DNA from 3 places in the Cellvibrio sp. 25HG11W-0 genome. Region 2 is predicted to be linked to each of the others. Evidence: predicted binding sites of a transcription regulator. Region 2 holds the regulator's gene; each other region holds the start of a gene.

What was found. Region 2 encodes PhoB, which activates phosphate uptake and scavenging genes when phosphate is short. Its sites were predicted from a motif close to TGTCATAAANNTGTAACA; they were not measured.
Region 1: a site for PhoB is predicted at 2,128-2,145, ahead of AC0KUT_RS15930 (ABC transporter permease subunit). Genes of this name have one in related genera too.
Region 3: a site for PhoB is predicted at 1,924-1,941, ahead of olsF (bifunctional ornithine lipid synthase OlsF). Genes of this name have one in related genera too.

Annotation. Positions count from the first base shown of each region.
Region 1 covers NZ_CM174230.1:3,817,347-3,823,767, forward strand. Annotated here, with positions in the region: gene AC0KUT_RS15930 (ABC transporter permease subunit) at 1-2,036, opposite strand, end outside; gene AC0KUT_RS15935 (PstS family phosphate ABC transporter substrate-binding protein) at 2,209-3,177, opposite strand; gene AC0KUT_RS15940 (ClpXP protease specificity-enhancing factor) at 3,406-3,810, opposite strand; gene AC0KUT_RS15945 (ubiquinol-cytochrome c reductase) at 3,955-6,177, opposite strand; gene petA (ubiquinol-cytochrome c reductase iron-sulfur subunit) at 6,180-6,421, opposite strand, start outside.
Region 2 covers NZ_CM174230.1:4,769,181-4,775,601, forward strand. Annotated here, with positions in the region: gene AC0KUT_RS19995 (dicarboxylate/amino acid:cation symporter) at 1-323, opposite strand, end outside; gene AC0KUT_RS20000 (HU family DNA-binding protein) at 424-702, opposite strand; gene AC0KUT_RS20005 (chorismate--pyruvate lyase family protein) at 856-1,428, shown strand; gene ubiA (4-hydroxybenzoate octaprenyltransferase) at 1,986-2,852, shown strand; gene phoB (phosphate regulon transcriptional regulator PhoB) at 2,988-3,686, shown strand; gene phoR (phosphate regulon sensor histidine kinase PhoR) at 3,720-5,015, shown strand; gene AC0KUT_RS20025 (DUF2141 domain-containing protein) at 5,021-5,443, opposite strand; gene AC0KUT_RS20030 (pyridoxamine 5'-phosphate oxidase family protein) at 5,754-6,407, shown strand.
Region 3 covers NZ_CM174230.1:1,023,111-1,029,531, forward strand. Annotated here, with positions in the region: gene AC0KUT_RS04325 (hypothetical protein) at 1-90, shown strand, start outside; gene olsF (bifunctional ornithine lipid synthase OlsF) at 87-1,832, opposite strand; gene AC0KUT_RS04335 (hypothetical protein) at 2,000-3,187, opposite strand; gene serB (phosphoserine phosphatase SerB) at 3,682-4,908, shown strand; gene AC0KUT_RS04345 (EAL domain-containing response regulator) at 5,018-6,421, opposite strand, start outside.

The sequences.
Region 1 (6,421 bases), 950 kb from region 2:
AAGCCCATCATCACCGCAGAGAAAATACCTGGGCTTGCGGTCGGCAATACTACGCCCACCATGGTTTGCCAGCGCGTAGCACCGAGCGCAAGTGAGCCTTGCGTAAGATGGCGCGGCACACTAAATACTGCATCTTCGGCGATAGAGAAAATACCGGGAATAACCGCGAAGCCCATCACTATGCCCACCACCAAGGCGTTGCGTTGATCGTAGTTGATGCCGATGTCGGTAAACCACTGCAGCATACTTCCTTTAAAGAACCAGATTTCTGCATGAGCACTCAGAGATACACACACCCACACGGTAAGAATGATGGGCACCACTAGGATTGCAGCCTCCCAACCTTCGGGAATATTGTTGCGCACTTGTTGTGGAAAGCGACTCCATGCATATCCGGTCACCAGCATTATGACGGGGAGTAGAATTAAGATACTGAAGATCGCCGGCAAATGGTTTTCCATAAAGGGCGCAAGCCAAAGCCCCGCAAGGAAACCTAAAATTACCGTTGGCAAGGCCTCCATAATTTCGATGGTAGGCTTTACGATGCCGCGCAATTTTGGTGTCATGAAATAGGCGGTGTAAATCGCCCCCATAACACCTATTGGTACTGCAAAGAGCATGGCAAAAAATGCAGCCTTCAAGGTGCCAATTGAGAGCGGAACAAAGCTCATCTTGGCTTCAAAACTGTCACTACCAGAGGAGGCCTGCCAAATATATTCAGGTGCATCGCGCCCTTCGTACCAGACTTTTTGCCAGAGTGAACTGAAAGATATTTCTGGATGGCGATTCCAAACATCGGCCACTTTAATATCCTGATCGGCATCAATGATGAGCACGCGACCATTGATGGGTGAAATAGCGATTTGCTTGATCGGCTTTTCACCCAGAGACTCAAGCAAGAGCGTGCGTGCCGAGGTGCCAAAATAAACGCCGACATTGCCCTGATCATCACCCACCCAAAATCCGCGTCGCGAAAATTCTGGGGTGATAGTGGTAATAGCACCAGACAGCGCATCGAAGTCACGCACATGTACAAGGTGATAAATATTCTGTTTGTCGCGCACCAAAAACCACTGACTAACGGCGCCCTTATCAGTCCCCACAATGAGCGAACCTGTGCCCACTAAAAATTCCATACTGGTGATATTACCCGTTGCGACTGTAACGGGTTCGCGCAACTCAGGCGCAGAAGGGTTCATGATTTTGTAGAGCAACATTTGCCCTTTATCGGTCGCTACAATTAAATGTTGAGCCGATTCATCGATCAGCATATGAGTGCCCTTTACACCTTCGGGCAACTTGGGCAGCTCATAAATTTCTTTAGTTACATTGACCGTATCGGTAATAAAGTTACGACTCATGCTAAATACCGCCAGCAACATGCGGTTATCTGCGGTAATCGCGCCTATAAGTGTGCCTGCTGAGGTTTCTTGAATAGCCAGAACATCGAGCGCCGCGCCCTGCTCATCCAACTGTAATGGCTCTTCGCCGAGCGGGAATTCTAAACTCGGGATAACTTGGCGCTGATCATTGGGGTAACTTAATTCGTAGTGCGCTTTAGCAACACCCACTTGGCCATTGCTATAACCAAAGGCCACAAGGCCGTGGTCAGCAGTGCTGTTGGCGAGGCTAGCAAAATTGGCTTCTGCCGCTTTAGGCATGGCCGCACGTACCAGCGATTTGCCACTGAGTACATTAAAGAATTCGACACTGCCACTACGATTAAAACTGCCACCAATTTCTTCATAGCGATCTAGCGTTAAAAACTCACTGGTATCACTGGCGGGCTGGCCAAATTCGGCGGTGCTGATGGTTTTGGTCACATCGACAGAGGCATTGCGCAACAGCGGTGCCACCTCTGAGAAGAGATAAAAGAAGATTAAACCGAGGGAAAATACTACCGCCATACCGGCTGCGGTAATACCCCAGCGGGAACAACTATCTTTGAACATACGGATACGGCGCAAGCGAGCGCGCTGTTCTGCATTGGGCATGAGGCTGCCGCGTGTATTTATCCGAGTTACTGGTTCTGACATGGTGAGCACACCCACTTAAAGTATTGGCGCGTGAATCCTAACAACCAAAGATGACACTTTTGTTACAGGCAGATATGAAACTGACAACTTTCGTCATAAATCTGTAACACATTATCTTTCAGGTATAAAAAAGCGCCGACTAGGTCGACGCTTTTTGTAGAACTTCTAGATCTTACTGCAATTCAGCCAAAGCTTTTTTCGCCATTGCCGCAGGTAGAGGGATGTAACCATCACGCACTACTGCCTCTTGACCTTGCTTAGACAAAACCATTTTCAAGAACTCAAGTTGCAAGGCATCAGCAGGGTGGTTAGGACGCTTGTTGATGTAAACATACAACACGCGAGCTAAAGGATAAGAACCATCCAATGCATGTGATGCTTCTGCAGTGATGTAAGGGCCGCCATCTTTGTGTGATAAAGGAACTGCACGCACACCAGAGGTGATGTAACCAATACCTGAGTAGCCTATGCCGTTAATAGAGGTAGACACGCCTTGAACAACAGATGATGAACCTGGTTGCTCATTAATGGTTGCCTTGTAGTCGCCCTTACACAGAGCTTCATCTTTAAAGTAACCATAGGTGCCAGATACAGCATTACGGCTGTAAACGGTAAAGTCACGCTTGTCCCAAGCACCGGTCAAACCAACTTCACCCCAACGAGTGATGTCTTTGGCACCGCCACACTTGCGGGTAGCAGAGAAGATCGCATCAACTTGTGGCAAGCTCAAACCTTTGATTGGGTTATCCTTGTTCACATATACCGCTAACACATCGATTGCCACTGCAATAGCCGTTGGCTTGTAGCCGTGCTTAGCTTCGAACGCCTGAATTTCTTCAGCCTTCATACCGCGACTCATAGGACCGAAGTTAGCAGTACCTTCAGTTAACGCTGGTGGTGCAGTAGAAGAACCAGCACCTTGAATTTGAATATTGACGTTAGGGTAGAGCTTTTTGAAGTCTTCTGCCCAAAGGGTCATCAGGTTATTCAAGGTATCCGAACCAATTGAGTTCACATTACCTGATACGCCAGAGGCTACTTTGTAGTCTGGCAAATTTGCATCTACAGCAGCTTGCAGCGCAGTAGCACACACCATAGAACCGGCAAACACCAGTCCTTTAATTATTTTTACAGCGTTCATAGACCGCTCCAGTAAGTAAGTAAGAATCACACATCCCCGCGGGATATTGATGGAGGGTTCATCCCTTCCATGGCTGTGCAATCTACGCGTCGAATATGACAGTTATATGACCAAAACCATCCCTGTCATAAAAATGACCTAAATTCGTCACAAAAAATAACCGGAAGGTCTTTGAAGGGGCGGATATAAAAACACCCGCTGCAGCGGGTGTTTTTAGTGCGTAATGGGCTACTTAACGACGCGCAAACCAGGGCGCTTAGGTGCAACAGGCTTGATCGGTGACGGCGGGCTCGGCGGTGTGGGCGGCTTAGTATTCGTTTCCGGCTCAAACATCATACCTTGGCCATTCTCCCGCGCGTATATACCCAAAATGGCCCCACACGGCACATACAAATTGTTTACCACGCCACTAAAACGGGCATTAAACGCGACTGCATTTAAATCCATGAAAAAATCATGTACTGCCGTGGGGGCGATATTAAGAATGATTTGCCCATCTTTATTCACATGCTGCTGGGGCACTTGTGTACCTTCCACATGGGCGTCCACCAAAATATGGGGGGTACAACTGTTATCCAGCAACCATTCGTAAATGGCCTTAAGCAAATAGGGGCGACTAGACGTCATTGACATCGGAATTTCCTTGAGACTTGGCAGTAAAACAATAGAGGGGGAACGAAACTGGCCAGAGCATAGCAATAACTATCACAAAACAAAACGGGCGACCTAAGTCGCCCGTTAATATGTCTGTAATACTGCGTAATTCAGAACCTAACCTTAGTGAATTTCACGCCAAAACTCGCGATTCAAGAAGTAAACAAACACAAACAATATCAGCAAGAAGCCCAAGACCCAAAGACCCATTTGCTCGCGCTTAACAGCCGCTGGCTCACCGATGTATTCAAGAAAGTTCACCAAGTCATAGATTGCCGCGTCAAACTCGGCGGGTGTCATGGTGCCGATCACCTTACCTTCTTTCAAGGTGCCGCAATGCTCGTCCATTACCAAATTTCCTACATCATTGCGCAACGCACCGCCATGATGATTCAACTTAGGTCCAGCACCACACTCCAATAAGCCCTGTGGGCCAATCAACACATGCGGCATACCAACATTGGGGAACACGCGATTGTTCACACCCCAGGGGCGCGACTCATCTTTGTAGAAGTTACGCAGATAGGTATAAACCCACTCCGGTGAACGCGCACGCGCCACTAAGGTTAAATCGGGCGGAACTACACCAAACCACACCTTGGCTTGCGCAGGGCGCATAGCAATTTCCATCAACTGGCCGATACGCTGACCACCGTTAATAAGAGTACCTTCCATTAAGTCATGGGGTATATCCAAATCATCGGCTACACGCTCAAAACGCGAGTACTTTGCAGAGTGACATCCCATACAGTAGTTAACAAAGTATTTGGCTCCACGCTGCAGTGAAGCCTTATCTTTTAGATCTGGCTCCATGTGATCGCAGGGAATAGCCCCACAGGCAAATCCGCCTTCATTGGCAACAGCCTTAATGGGAATCAAGGTCAGCAATACGAAGAACACAAAGCCCGCTAACACCACAATCAAGGGCAGCCCCTTAGCTTGGGTGCGTGTTGGCTCAGCCAAATCCTTATCGCGCGCCGCCAAGATGGGCATAACGGCAAAGATAACAGCCAAAAATGCACAGAGGAACAACAGCAGAACAGGCACATCGCCGTGAAGATACTCAATTCCCATCCAAGCGAATACCACTGCAAATACGCCACAAAGTACCCAAGATACTGTTGATTTGGCTTTTTCTGGGGTAGAGGTAGTCCACACCGGCATAGTGACAAAATAGGCGAAGTAGAAACCAGTAGCGATTTGCGATAGCAGAGTTCTTGCTTCGGAGGGCGATTGCACACCTAAGTAACCCAAAACCACAAACATAGAGGCAAATGACAGCAGCATGACCCGTGGAATATGACCGCGGTAGCGCATAGATTTCACTTTACTGCGATCCAACCAAGGCAACACAAAGAGTACTGCAATGGCGGCAGCCATAGCCATAAAGCCGAGGAACTTGGCGGTCAAAGGACCAATCGGCATAGTCACCGCACGCAGCACTGCATAGAACGGGGTGAAGTACCACACTGGAGCAATATGCGTTGGTGTCTTCAAATTGTTCGCTTCTTCAAAGTTGGCGTACTCAAGGAAGAAACCGCCCATCTCTGGCATAAAGAACAAGATAAAACAGAAGACAAACAAGAATACTGTGATGCCCACTAAATCGTGAACGGTATAAAAAGGATGGAATGGAACGCCGTCGCGCGGAATACCGTTTTCATCTTTGTTCTTTTTAATCTCAACGCCATCAGGGTTGTTAGAGCCCACTTCGTGCAGCGCCAAAATATGCATAACCACCAGCGCTAACAATACTATTGGCAGAGCCACTACGTGTAGCGCAAAGAAACGGTTAAGCGTAATGCCGGAAATCAAATAATCGCCGCGAATCCACTGGACAAGGTCTTCACCTATCACAGGAATGGCACCGAACAATGAAACAATTACCTGCGCACCCCAATAGGACATCTGCCCCCAGGGCAATACATAACCCATAAAGGCTTCGGCCATAAGCGCCAGATAAATGGTCATACCGAAGATCCACACCAATTCGCGCGGCTTTTTATAAGAGCCGTACATCATGCCGCGGAACATGTGGAGATACACCACAATAAAGAAAGCCGACGCGCCCGTAGAGTGGAGATAACGCAAAACCCAGCCGTAATCCACATCGCGCATAATGTACTCAACTGAAGCGAAGGCGCCTTCAGATGAGGGGTTATAACTCATGGTCAACCAAATACCGGTTACTAGCTGATTCACCAGCACCAAGAGCGACAAAACACCAAAGAAATACCAAAAATTGAAATTTTTCGGCGCATAGTACTTCGCCATGTGGGTATCCCACGCGCGCTGAACGGGCAGACGATCATCAACCCAAGTCCACAAACCTGTTAACCACTTCATGCTTAGGCCCCCTGTTCTTCGCCAATAATTATTACATCATCACTTACGTACATATGTGGCGGCACTTGTAAGTTCAGTGGTGCAGGCATGCTTTTGAATACACGCCCAGCCAAGTCATACTTAGAACCATGGCAAGGGCAGAAAAACCCGCCCTGCCATTTAGCGCCACCCAAATCTGCCGCACCAACATCTGGGCGGAACATAGGGGCACAACCCAAATGGGTACAAACACCCAACAGGATGG
Region 2 (6,421 bases):
GCCATAAACATCGCCAAGGCAATCGCCAAAGCAGTAGTGATGAGATATAGAATGAGGGTTTTAGAGGCGAGCGCACCCATGCGGCTATTAGAACCTAAAGAGGCTGCGCCACAGACCAGCGACACAAATACGAGGGGCACCACCAGCAATTTAAGCGAAGCTACGAAAATCTGGCCCAGCGCATCTAACAAGCCGTTAATGACAAATATATTGAGCCATTGCCCAATCTGACTTGGCGACTCGCCCCCTAAAACCATATTAAAACCGACACCGACGAAGACGCCTAGAATCATGCCAAGTAAAATTTTGCTGGTTAAGGACATAGGTAAGCGCTCAGTGTTTTGATTATTATGCGTTTTGAGAGGGTCTAGAAAGTGCCGCAAAGCGGGCACTTTCTAGAGTACTAGCACTAGCGTAGGGGTATTAGCTGCCCTTAACCGCATCTTTCAAGGCTTTACCGGCCTTAAAGCTTACATTTTTAGAGGCAGCAATTTGGATTTCTGCACCCGTCTGTGGATTACGACCCGTGCGCGCGGCACGTTCGCTGACGTTGAATGATCCAAAACCTAAGAGCGCGACAGATTCACCGCGACCTAAGGCGCTGGTAATTTGCTCAATAAATTCAGATACAACTAAATCAGCCTTAGCGGGAGCAAGCCCAGTACTGTTGGCCAGTGCGACAACAATGTCAGTTTTATGCATGATAATTACCTTATATAAGCGGTTTGAACGCAGAGTTTACCTCTAGTCGCAGCACTAAGGGCAGCTTTGGCGCTATTTTTAACAGCAACCCACAACCAAGCTGGTAAACTGCCCGCCCTATAAAGCCAGTAAAATTCTCTGGAGAATCGTTTTTTGCCGCAGTTGCACTCCTCGCTCACACGCGCCGCTATTCGCTGGAAACCCTTGCTGCGCCTGCCGCGCAGCCAGCGTCCACCCACTGCGCTCTACCCTTGGTTGGCCGATAAGGGCTCACTCACAGCGCGCTTAGTCGATTTAAGCCAGGGCCAATTCAAGGTTGAAATATTACGCCAGTATTTGGGTAAAGCCAGCCGCAACGAACAAGGCGCACTGGGGATCGGGCGCCAAGAACTCTGCTTAATCCGCGAAGTCATTCTATGGGGCAAAGGCGAAGCTTGGATTTTTGCGCGCAGCCTGCTTCCCTTGCGCAGCCTTACCGGCAAGTTGCGCCATTTGCGCAAACAAGATCAAAGCCCGCTGGGAGCATTTCTGTTTAGTCAGCCACAATTAGCGCGCAGCCCTATTGCAGTTGCACCTATAAACGCACAGGATCAGTACTTTCCCAGTGAGCTGGCGCTAACTAAGCCACTGTGGGGGCGCCGCTCCATTTTCTATCTCGCTGCCAAACCATTGCTGGTGAGTGAAGTGTTTTTGCCTGCGCTCTGCGCGCGTATCGCCCATTCATAATAACAACGACCAATGGCCTGAGAGGGATCATGACAACTGCCGACGACCAACCAACACCTCAAGGCGCGAGTGTCGACGCATCTGCTGGAGATAAACCCAATGCCAAAAAACCTGTGGTACGCAAAAAAGCAGCACCTACAACTGCGGCTCCAGTAAAACAGCCCGCAAGCACCGCTAAAAAGCCTGCTGCGGCAAATCCCAAGAAGCCTGCGCCCGCAAAAACGACGAAAGCAGCCGATGCTAAGCCAGTTGCCTCAGCGCCTAAAACCTCCACACCTGCTGCAGCTAAGTCTAAAACAGCTGCATCTACAGCCACCACTAAATCCGCTGCCGCCACGTCAGTCGCGCACCAAGCTGTTGCGACCAAACCTGCTGTGCAACTAACGACACCAAGTGTACCAGCCACTATCGAAGCCGCCAAAATAGCAGCCGCGACGAGTGCTGAAGACTCGCTATCTACACTGTCCACAACCAGTCCCACTCAAACTAAAGCGCAACTCAGCACCTCAAAAACTAAGCGTTTAAAAATCCGTAAAACGCCGACATCCTCTACAAAAATGGCCGTATTACAACAAAAGTTAGCTATTTACGCACAGCTGATGCGCTTAGACCGCCCTATAGGCATTTTGCTCCTGCTATGGCCAACACTCTGGAGCCTGTGGCTCGCCGCCAAGGGCATGCCTAGCCTAAAAAACTTGATCATCTTCACCCTTGGGGTAGTGGTGATGCGCTCCGCGGGCTGTGTCATCAACGACTTTGCCGATCGCAAGATCGACGGTCACGTGCAGCGCACCCAACATCGCCCACTGGCGACAGGCGCGGTAAGCAGCCGCGAAGCCCTCGGTTTATTTGCGGGCCTGTGCCTCTTAGCATTTGGCTTAGTGCTCTTTACCGACCCCTTTACGATCAAGCTCTCCGTCGGCGGCCTAATACTCGCCTTCTGCTATCCCTTTATGAAACGCCACACGCACCTGCCGCAAATGGTGCTCGGCGCCGCGTTTGCCTGGGGCATCCCCATGGCCTACGCTGCGGAAGCAGGCATGCTCGATCAACGGGTTTGGCTGGTGTACTTAGCCGTAGTGCTCTGGACAGTGGTATACGACACCTTTTACGCCATGGTAGACCGCGACGACGACCTCAAAATTGGCGTTAAATCCACCGCGATTCTCTTTGGCGAACAGGATCGTTTCATCACTGGCGTACTCCAACTCATGACCCTTTACACCTTAGTGTTAGTAGGTGATCGCTTTGAGCTAGGCGCTTATTACTACTGGAGTTTGGTTGCTGTCGCAGGCCTTTTTGGCTACCAACAATGGCTAATTCGCTTTCGAGTACGAGCCGCCTGTTTTAAGGCATTTCTGCACAATAACTGGGTAGGCTTTATTGTTTTTGTAGGAATTGTCACTGACTATGCGCTGCGATAGGGCTTATTGCTAAACACGCGACCAAGACAAATTATCTTTCTGTCATAAATGTGTAACACTTAGCTTATTTAATAAGCTGCAACAATAGCGTCACATACCGTGTACGCGCCCGTGGTTATTTCAGGCAGAAACGATATGACAGGCCGTAAAATTCTGATAGTTGATGATGAATCCGCAATTCGCGATATGTTGCGTGTCGCCTTGGAGATGGCCGAATATCAGGTCACCGAAGCCAGCAATGCACAGGATGCCCATAGCATCATCGTCGACAACAAACCCGATTTGATCTTGCTCGACTGGATGATGCCCGGCACCAGCGGTATAGAACTAGCGCGCCGCTTAAAGCGCGATGAAGTGACTGCTGATATCCCGATCATCATGCTCACCGCCAAAGGCGAAGAAGACAACAAAATCCAAGGTTTAGAAGTAGGTGCCGACGACTACATCACCAAGCCCTTCTCTCCGCGCGAACTCGTCGCACGCCTTAAAGCCGTGCTGCGTCGCGCTGATCCGCAAATCAACTCCGCGCCAATCATAGTACAAGGCCTGTGTCTCGATCCTTCAAGCCACCGCGTCACCATCCATGACCAGTCTGTCGATATGGGCCCCACCGAATATCGCCTACTTGAATTCTTTCTCACCCATCAGGAAAGAGCTTATACTCGCAGCCAACTGTTGGACCATGTCTGGGGCGGCAATGTATATGTCGAAGAGCGCACCGTGGATGTTCATATCCGCCGCTTGCGCAAAGCGCTTACCATTGACGGCCACGAAGACTTGGTGCAAACCGTACGCGGCACAGGCTATAGATTTTCCACTCGCATCGAAGCCTGATTGCTGTCGTAAGATTTTCAGAGGCGTGCAATTTTGCTGTTAAAAGGTTTCAGCGCTGAGCTCAAGCGCATTCTCATTGTTATAGGCACCTGCACTCTGCTCGGCCTCGTCATAGGCCAATTGGCGCTCACACTCTTGCTCGGTTGCGCCATTTACATTGGCGGCATGCTCTGGCAGATGCGCCGCCTTAATCAGTGGCTGCTCACTCAAAACAAAGAAAACCCCCCAGAGGCCAGCGGCATTTGGGGTACGATTTTTGACAATATCTACCAACTGCAACGCCATCAACAGCTTGAGAAAGAAAACCTGCAAGCCGTGATCAACCGCGTGCAGGAAATCAGCTCCGCCTTAAAAGACGGCATCATTATTCTCGACTGGCGCGGCCATTTGGATTTTTGGAACCCCGCTGCGCACCGTATGTTCGCCCTCAATGTAAAAGATCAGGGGCAATCGATTATTAACTTTATTCGCCACCCCAAATTTGTCAGCTATTTTGAAGACGGCAAATATGAAGACCCGCTAGAAATGCCATCACCGCGCTTTCCCTCGCGCTATTTGCAATTACAAATTACCACCTTCGGTAAAAATGAACGGCTCATCGTCGTGCGCGATGTCACCCAATTGCACAACCTAGAAATGATGCGCCAAGACTTCGTGGCCAATGTATCCCACGAATTGCGCACGCCGCTTACCGTCATCAATGGCTATGTCGAAACACTCTCCGACAACAACACCACGCCCAGCTGGAACAAACCGCTGCAACAAATGTTGCAGCAAGCCAAGCGTATGTCACTGCTCATCAATGATTTATTAGTGCTCTCAAAACTAGAGACAACGGAAGCAGGGCACAACCAAAAACCCATTACCATCGAACAACTGCTCACCGTTGTAAAAAGTGAAGCAGAAGTGCTCAGCGCAGAAAAAAATCAAACTCTCAACCTCGTATGCAACAACACCACGCGGCCACTGCTATACCCCGGCAATGAAAAAGAATTGCACAGTGCTTTTTCTAATTTAGTCATCAACGCTATTAAATACACGCCGAACGAAGGCAAGATCAACATCCTGCTCTGGCAGGATCAAAAACACTTTTATATTTCAGTCAGTGACAACGGCCCAGGTATAGACAGCAAACATATTCCGCGCTTAACCGAGCGTTTTTATCGCGTGGATGCCAGCCGTAACAGCAGCACCGGCGGCACCGGCTTAGGCTTAGCAATTGTGAAGCATGTACTCATGCGCCATGAAGCAGAATTAAAAATTACCAGTGAACTGGGGCGCGGCAGTGTATTTATGTGCGTATTCCCACTGCAACAACCCCAGCGCTAAGATGCTTAGCGCAGGTGAATATCCACCTGCAAATCTTTATCAAGGGTAAAACTCGCCTCTTTAAAACTAGGCTGCCCATACTCGCCGCCGTTATTCGAAAAACCGTAACCCTCTGTGGGAATCCCCATAAAACTCTTATCGATCACGCCGTTCTCGTTTTCATCCTGATACAGCTTAATCGCGTAGGTACCTGCGGGTAGGTCGCCAAACTCTACGATCAACTCCCCGCCACTCAACGCCAATTTTTTCGCCGCCACGGTGGGGGTATTAGCATCATAACTTTCTTGCTGATTATGCAAAGCAACCAGCATCACGCCCTTATTAGATTTTATTTTATCGATGTGCAAGCGCAAATCGTGAGCCATAGTCAATTGACTCACCATAAGCGCACTCAACACCGCAACAGACCCTATAAGATTAAGTTTCATTCTATTAATACTCCTTCAGTAGATTAACGAGATACCATCATAAGCCAAGCCACAAACCCAGCAGCATCACAAAACGCATGGTTTTGACCTGACATATGTCAACGCTTTACTCACATAGCGGAAAAAATAATACGAATCAAGGCCAGTTTCCTGCTGACGGTCTTTTGTGTTTGAAATGCCAAATTATTGACTGAAATAGGGTTTAGGCCTATGGTGCTGAAAATTCACGATGCCACATTGATTCTGGGCAAAATGGTCACTGGGACACAACATAAAAAAACATCATAACTTTCATATTTAAGGAAACCAAATGAGCGCAAAGGATTCATCAGCATCTTCCTCTCGTACAAAAATTCGCCGCATTGCTGAACTAGCAAATTACGAGAAAAAATCGCTATACGATATTATTGATGAGGCATATGTTTGTCATATTGCCTTTAATGATGGAGAGAGCACTCACTGTATACCAACCGCTTGCTGGCGTATTGAGAACTATCTATATATTCATGGCTCAAATGGTGGGCGTTTAACCAAGAAACTTTTAAGTGGAATTCAAACATCAATTGCAATAACACATGTTGATGGTCTTGTACTTGCTCGGTCAGCATTCAGCCATACAATGAACTATCGGTCAGCTGTAATATATGGCATATTTGAAGAAATAAAGGAAAACTCAAAAAAGATGCATGCCCTTGATGAATTTATGGAGAAAATTGCTGTAGGTCGTAAAGACGAAGCCAGGTCAGGCAACAAAAAAGAACTGGCGGCTACGAGTGTACTGCGTATTTTACTAGATGAGGCGGCAACAAAAATTAGCAACACAACTCCAGCCGACAAAGAAGAAGATCTTAATTTGCCTGTTTGGGCCGGCGTTTTACCATTAACACTTAAACACGGAGAGCCATTGCCATTCGAAAATGGCAGCATCCCAACGCCTAAATATGTAAAAAACTGGGCAAACTAAAAATTCCTAATTTT
Region 3 (6,421 bases), 1.2 Mb from region 2:
ATTCCTAACCCTTTCTTGCCGGAAACTATAGACGTTAATAACTCGCGTTATTGGATTCAACGCGAGGAAATATTAGAGCTAGAAGATTAAGTGTTTAGGTAGCGTGCTCGTTTTGCTGCTTTCATGTAGGTTAAGTCTGCCATAAATAATCCATCGACACAGTTACCAAATTCCGAATCCACACTGAAGGCGAGCAGTTTGTAGCCGCCGTCCTCGTAGAGTGCTGCATACTGTTTGAACAGAACGGGAATTTTGCAGTCGAGTTTATTGAACTCTTCTTGCAGTATGGCGAAGCCTTGCTCACGATCGAGCTTGGCGAAGCGGTGTTGCAGTTCGATTAAATCATCCTCATTGATGTGATGAGCATGCCTGCCTTCTGCCAGTGTGTCGGCGCTGGCGGTGTCTATTTTTTTGTAGAAGCGTTCATAATAAAACACTAATAAGTCGCGCAGCGATTTTGGATATTGCGCACTCATGCTGACGGGGCCAAATACGTAGCGCACTTCTGGGTGATGATTTAAATAAGCGCCCAAACCCTGCCATAAGTAATCGAGGCTGGCTTTGCCCCAGTAGTCTGGGTGGACAAAGCTGCGGCCTAATTCTAAACCTTCTTTTAAATAGGGGCTGAGTGACGGTTGGAAGTCAAACAGCTCTGAGGTGTAGAGCGCGCGCTCGCCTTTTTTCTCGACGATTTTGTGAGCTTCACCCATACGGTAGGCGCCTGCGATACAGAGCTTGTCTTCGTCCCAAAGCACAAGGTGGCGATAGTAGTGATCATATTTGTCTAGGTCGCGGCGGCTGCCAGTGCCTTCGCCAACAAGGCGAAAGGTTTGTTCGCGCAGGCGGCCAATTTCGCGCAGTACGCAAGGGTGCTGGTCGTAGTCGCACATATAGATGCGGTGATTGTCGCGGGTGTTGCCGATGAGTTGAGCGGTGGCTAATTCTTTTTTGAGCGCGGCACGGTCTTCTGGGTGCGCAATGGTTTTCTCAGTAATAAAAACGGCTGTGCGTTTCTTTTTTAAAAAGCTGGTTTTGCCAATTTTATAAACGTGTTTCTTGAGGCGCTTAATCAAGGCTTTGTCGGCGAGCTTGTTGGTTTCGAGCGCGTGGTGTGGGATGACTTCACCCACGCGAAATTTTATTTCTGCCGAGTGTTTGTTAAACATTTCATGGGCGAGCAGTGCGGTCGCCAAGGGTTTAAAAATCATCGACGCGCTGTAGAACAGCATGGAGTTTTTTGCCGATACAAAAATGGGCAGCAGGGGCGATTTAGTTTTACGTGCAAAGTGTAAGAAGCCTGCGGCCCACTTTCCATCTTTGATGCCGGTTGGGCTGGCGCGGGATACTTCGCCCGCTGGGAATACTATGACGGCTTCGTCGTTATTGAGTGCGCTGATAATGTTTTTGTAACTTTGCTTGTAGGCGCCGCGAGTAAAGTTGTCGAGGGGCAAGAGTAGATCGTGCAGCGGCTCGAATGCCATGAGCATGTCATTGGCGATGATTTTTACATCTTTGCGCACTTCGCTAACGAGGCGCAGTAGGGCGAGGCCATCGAGCGAGCCTATGGGGTGGTTGGCGATAATTACCACGCGCCCATGAGCGGGAATATTGTTGCGTTCGCGCTGGGAGATGCTGTAGCTGAAATTAAAGTATTCGAAAATTCGCTCAATAAAATCTATGCCGCGATTGCCCTGATGCTCGCGTAGAAATGCGTTGATTTCTGTCTCGCGTGTGAGCTTGCGCAAAATGCTCAAAGTCGAGTTGCGAATGATGGGTGCTTGGTTGGTGAAACCAGGAAATTTGTCGGTAATAGATTGTTCGATATTGAGCATGATAGTCATAACCTGCGAGGTGGTTTCCTGCAAGGTTATGACTGATCGATGACAAAACGGTGATGCTGCTGTGACGGAATCATGATAAAGCGGTTACAGATTTGTGTCAGCCACGGGGCGCAGCGGTTGCCGCTGTAGTTCGTAATGCTGTTGGTTGTGTCGTTTGGTTAAGAATTCGTTGCGTTATTACTTGAACTGTTGATTGGGTTGTTGTTACTGATAGCAATCGGGTTGAGCTGATCTTGCTGCTTGTGCAGTAAATCGCTGTAGGGGGCTTTGAAGCTGAGCAGTTTACCGCTGTCGATGTCGATATCCAGATGCTCTAGCAATTCCGGTTCAAGCAGGCGTTGGCTAATTAAAATTTCACCTTTACTGGGCTTGAGTTGGTTGTTGTGCTGAATAATGAAGTCGCGCAGGAGTGATTTCGTTGGGCTCATAGGTGCGGAGAGCTCATGCACACTGCAAGCAAAACTTAAGCGTGGGCTGGGATTGCTGGCGGCTATGTTGCTGATGAGCTGGGCCGCGCAGCTGGCGCGAAAACTACAATCGTGAAAACTATCGCTGGTAAAGTCGATGAGCAGTGTGTCGTCGGCGAGCATTTGGCGCTGACCGTTATAGAGCGTGAGCACACCTTGTAGTTGGCCTTCAAAACGGCGCAACAGCGCAGCAAAACCATCGCTGTTGAGCTGTTGATAGAGCTTGGCAATATTGGTGATTTGCAAGCTTAAGCGCACGGCCACCAAAGTGGGGGCAGTAGGGGTTGGCTCGGGTGCTTCAGCAATATTGGGGAGCTTGTCCACCACGGCAGTGACCAAGGCTTCGGCGCTGGGTATTTTTTCTTTGAGTTGGCTCCACCACTGGCGATGGATAGACCAGCCAATTAACACTATGGAACCTAGCACGGCGGCGAGCCAAATGAGCAGCGCACTCTGGTCGCGGCTGTCAAAGCGCGCGACTTCTAAGGTTACGCCTAAGTAGCCAGCAACATTATTGTGCAGCGCAATGGGGGCGGAGAAACTGTAGCGCTGGCCTACGATAGCGCGATTGGGGTTAAAGCCGCTCTGTACTAAGAGCTGATTTTCAATGTTGTGGATGGTGGCACCGACCACGCTAGGGTAAAGCTCAACTTCTTTTAGTATTGCCTGCAGGCTCACCAGATCTTGTTGTAGGGTTGCATCCACTGCTTGGCGAGCGGCGCTGCTCGCCAAGACTTTGCCGTAGGCATTTACACTTTCATGTTGGCGCTGGACGCTACTTTGTAAATAGAGCCAGCAGCCCAGTATGCCGAGGAGGAGCAGTAACAGGCTGCAAAAAATAAGCTGTGAATGTTTGCGGTAGATTGTCATTAGTGCCATGAGTGCAGTTCCGTGCTCGCTCGAGCGGTGTTTTTGAATAATGCCCCCTATCCTAGGCGGCGAGTGGCGACTTTGTATTGGCATTTACCAATGGCGAGTGCGTGAGGTTGTTGTTTTGGTGTTTTGGCGCTTCAGTGTTTGAATTTGGTAATGTTTCAGTGTTTGTATGAGCGCTTCACGTTTTGTCGCTAAGAGTCGCATTCTAGCGTAAGTCGCGACACAGTTCTAAGTGATCTAGCAGGTTTTGCACAGATTTAGCCCTTAATTGTTTGGCGTGATGCTGGATGGTCGCTAATACATCGGAAAATATACACAACAGTTTAGCTGTTGTTGGCGCTGCCCCGAGGTTTTTATTCGCACAGGCAGCTGCAGCCCTTGGGTGAATTCCGTTAGAATGCGCGCTCTATTTTATGGGTGCGGCACTTAAGCTTCACGCTTCTGCGGTACCCATCCATCACACAGCTCAACAGCAAAGATCAAACAAGAGAGGCACGGTGAAAGAGATTCTATTGATCAATGTATCGGGGCAAGACAAACCTGGTGTCACCCTCGCTATTACCAGTGCGCTGGCGCAGTGGGATGCGCAGATTCTCGATATTGGTCAGGCGGTGATTCACGATACCTTGGCGCTGGGTATTTTGGTGGAGTTGACCTTGGAAGCGGCGGCGCACAGCGCGTTGCGCGCCACTATCAATACCGCTGCGGCAGAGCAGGGTGTGCAGGTGAATTTTCACAGTATCGCCCCTGAAGATTATGCGCAATGGGTTGAGCAGCAGGGTAAAACTCGCCACATTATTACGCTTTTAGCGCGCCATATTAGCGCAGTTCATTTGCAGGAATTGACGGCGATTATTACTCGGCATGGATTGAATATAGATACAGTCAATCGTCTTTCTGGGCGAGTTTCATTGGAGCAAATGGTGGCTGCCGAAGGTGGTGGTAGTGCCTGTGTTGAATTTTCTGTGCGCGGTATGCCCGCTGACTTACAAGCGCTGCGTGCGGACTTTATGGAGCTGTCGGGCCGCTTGAATATAGATGTTGCCTTTCAGCGCGATACTGTTTACCGCCGCAACCGTCGGTTGGTGTGCTTCGATATGGACTCCACCTTGATCGAGGCAGAAGTGATTGATGAGCTGGCCAAGGCGGCGGGTGTAGGTGAGCAGGTAGCGGAAATTACCGAGGCGGCTATGCGTGGCGAGTTGGATTTTACGCAGAGTTTTGCGCGTCGAATGGCACTATTGAAAGGTTTAGATGAATCGGTATTAGCGGGTATTGCGGCCCAGCTGCGCATTACTGAAGGCGCGGAAAAATTAATTTCTTCACTTAAAAAGCTGGGTTACAAAACGGCGATTTTGTCCGGCGGCTTTAATTATTTTGGCCATTATCTACAGGCCAAACTCGGCATAGATTATGTTTATGCCAATGAGCTGGATATTGTGGATGGCAAGGTAACCGGCGAAGTCAAAGGCATAGTGGTAGATGGCAAGCGCAAAGCAGAATTGCTGACGATGCTCGCGCAGCAGGAAGGCATAGCGCTCGAGCAGGTTATTGCGGTGGGCGATGGCGCCAACGACTTGCCTATGCTGAGTGTTGCGGGCCTCGGCGTTGCGTTTCGTGCGAAGCCCTTGGTAAAAGCCTCGGCGGAACATGCCATTTCTAATTTGGGGTTAGATGCGATCTTGTATTTGCTGGGCTTTAGAGAGCGCGATAAGTTGCTGTAAGGCCAGCGCATTGCACTGAATTTTATCGTGCTCGCTATCTCACTATAAAAAACCGGAGTAAAAAGCTCCGGTTTTTTTATGGCAAAGATTCGCTAATTGAGTTGGCTGATTAGGTTTCTAAATTAAAATCAAAATTCATGTCGGTAGCGGGTTCTTGCAAATAGTGTCCTTGAATATAATGGGCACCTGCTTGCCAGAGCGTGGACAATACACTGGCATTTTCTACAAAGGGCACCAGTGTAATTTTGTTTTCACTGTTGAGCTGTTCAATCATGTTAATCAGTGTTTCGGGGCTTTCGTTGTTGGACTGTATGTCTTTGGTGAAAGAGCCGTCGATTTTAATCATGCTGGCGCGCACGTGTTGCAGTGCGTTGAAAGGATTGAGCGCGCAGCCAAAGTTGCTGATGGAGAAGTTGGTTTTAATTTTCTCGAGGCCTTCAGCAAAGGCTTTGGTGGCGTTGAGGTGGTTGGTAACATCAATTTCTTGCGCTTGAAAAATAATCGCATCGGTGGGGAGTTTGGCTGCTTTAAAAGCGACACCAAGCCAGGGCACAAGGGTTTCATCGCACAGTGATTGGCGGCTGATGTTGACAATGAGTTTGGTTTTATTGCCCTTGGCGCGGTGCTCAGAGAGCATTTTAATAGACTCTAAAATAACCCAGCGATCAATTTTATTGCAGGCGCCAATAATGGCAGCAGCCTCTAAAAATTGCTGCGGCACAATAACTTGCCCCTGCTCATCGCGCATGCGCAGATAAATCTCATAATACTCTTCATCGGAGCCGCGCAGGCTGATGATCGGTTGAAACAGCAGGTGGAAGCGGTTGTTATCCAGCGCCTGTTGTACGGCCGCGACTGTATCAACTTTAAGCACTTTTTTGGATACTTCTGGTTCAAAGAGTGCTGCATCATTCCCCTGTTCTGCGCGTACTCTCTCCATGCCTGTGCGCGCTTGCTCTAGAACAGTATTGGCATTGGTGGAGTTTTCGTTGATAAGCGACAAACCAATACTGCAGGTTATTTGCAGGGTTTTGTTATCGATGTCGATAATATGAACTTCAATGTCTTTGCACAGCTGCTTGGCGCGCTGAATGGCGATGTCAGCCTTGATGTGAGGGACAATGAGTGCAAAGGTGGTATCGCCTAAGCGCGCGATGGTGTCGCTGGTGTTGGCCTTGGCGCGCAGCAGTGCAGCAACGTCGCCAAGGGCCATGTCAGCGCCCGCTACGCCAAAGGTGTTCTTAACGCGTTCATCAAAGTGATCTAGCTCAATATAGAACAGGCAATAGGTTTGCTTTTCATCGGCCTCGTTAACAACACGCTCTAATTCATTCAGCAAATATTGGCGGTTGTAAACGCCGGTAACCAAATCTTGCCATTTGATTTGTTTGAGCTGAGCTTCCAGTTCTTCATTTTGAACCTGTGCTACAGCCGCTTGCGACGCGCGCACTAAGAACTGCAGGCAAGGTTCTTCGTCGTAGGTGACCATGGATACTTCAAGGCTGATGTGTGT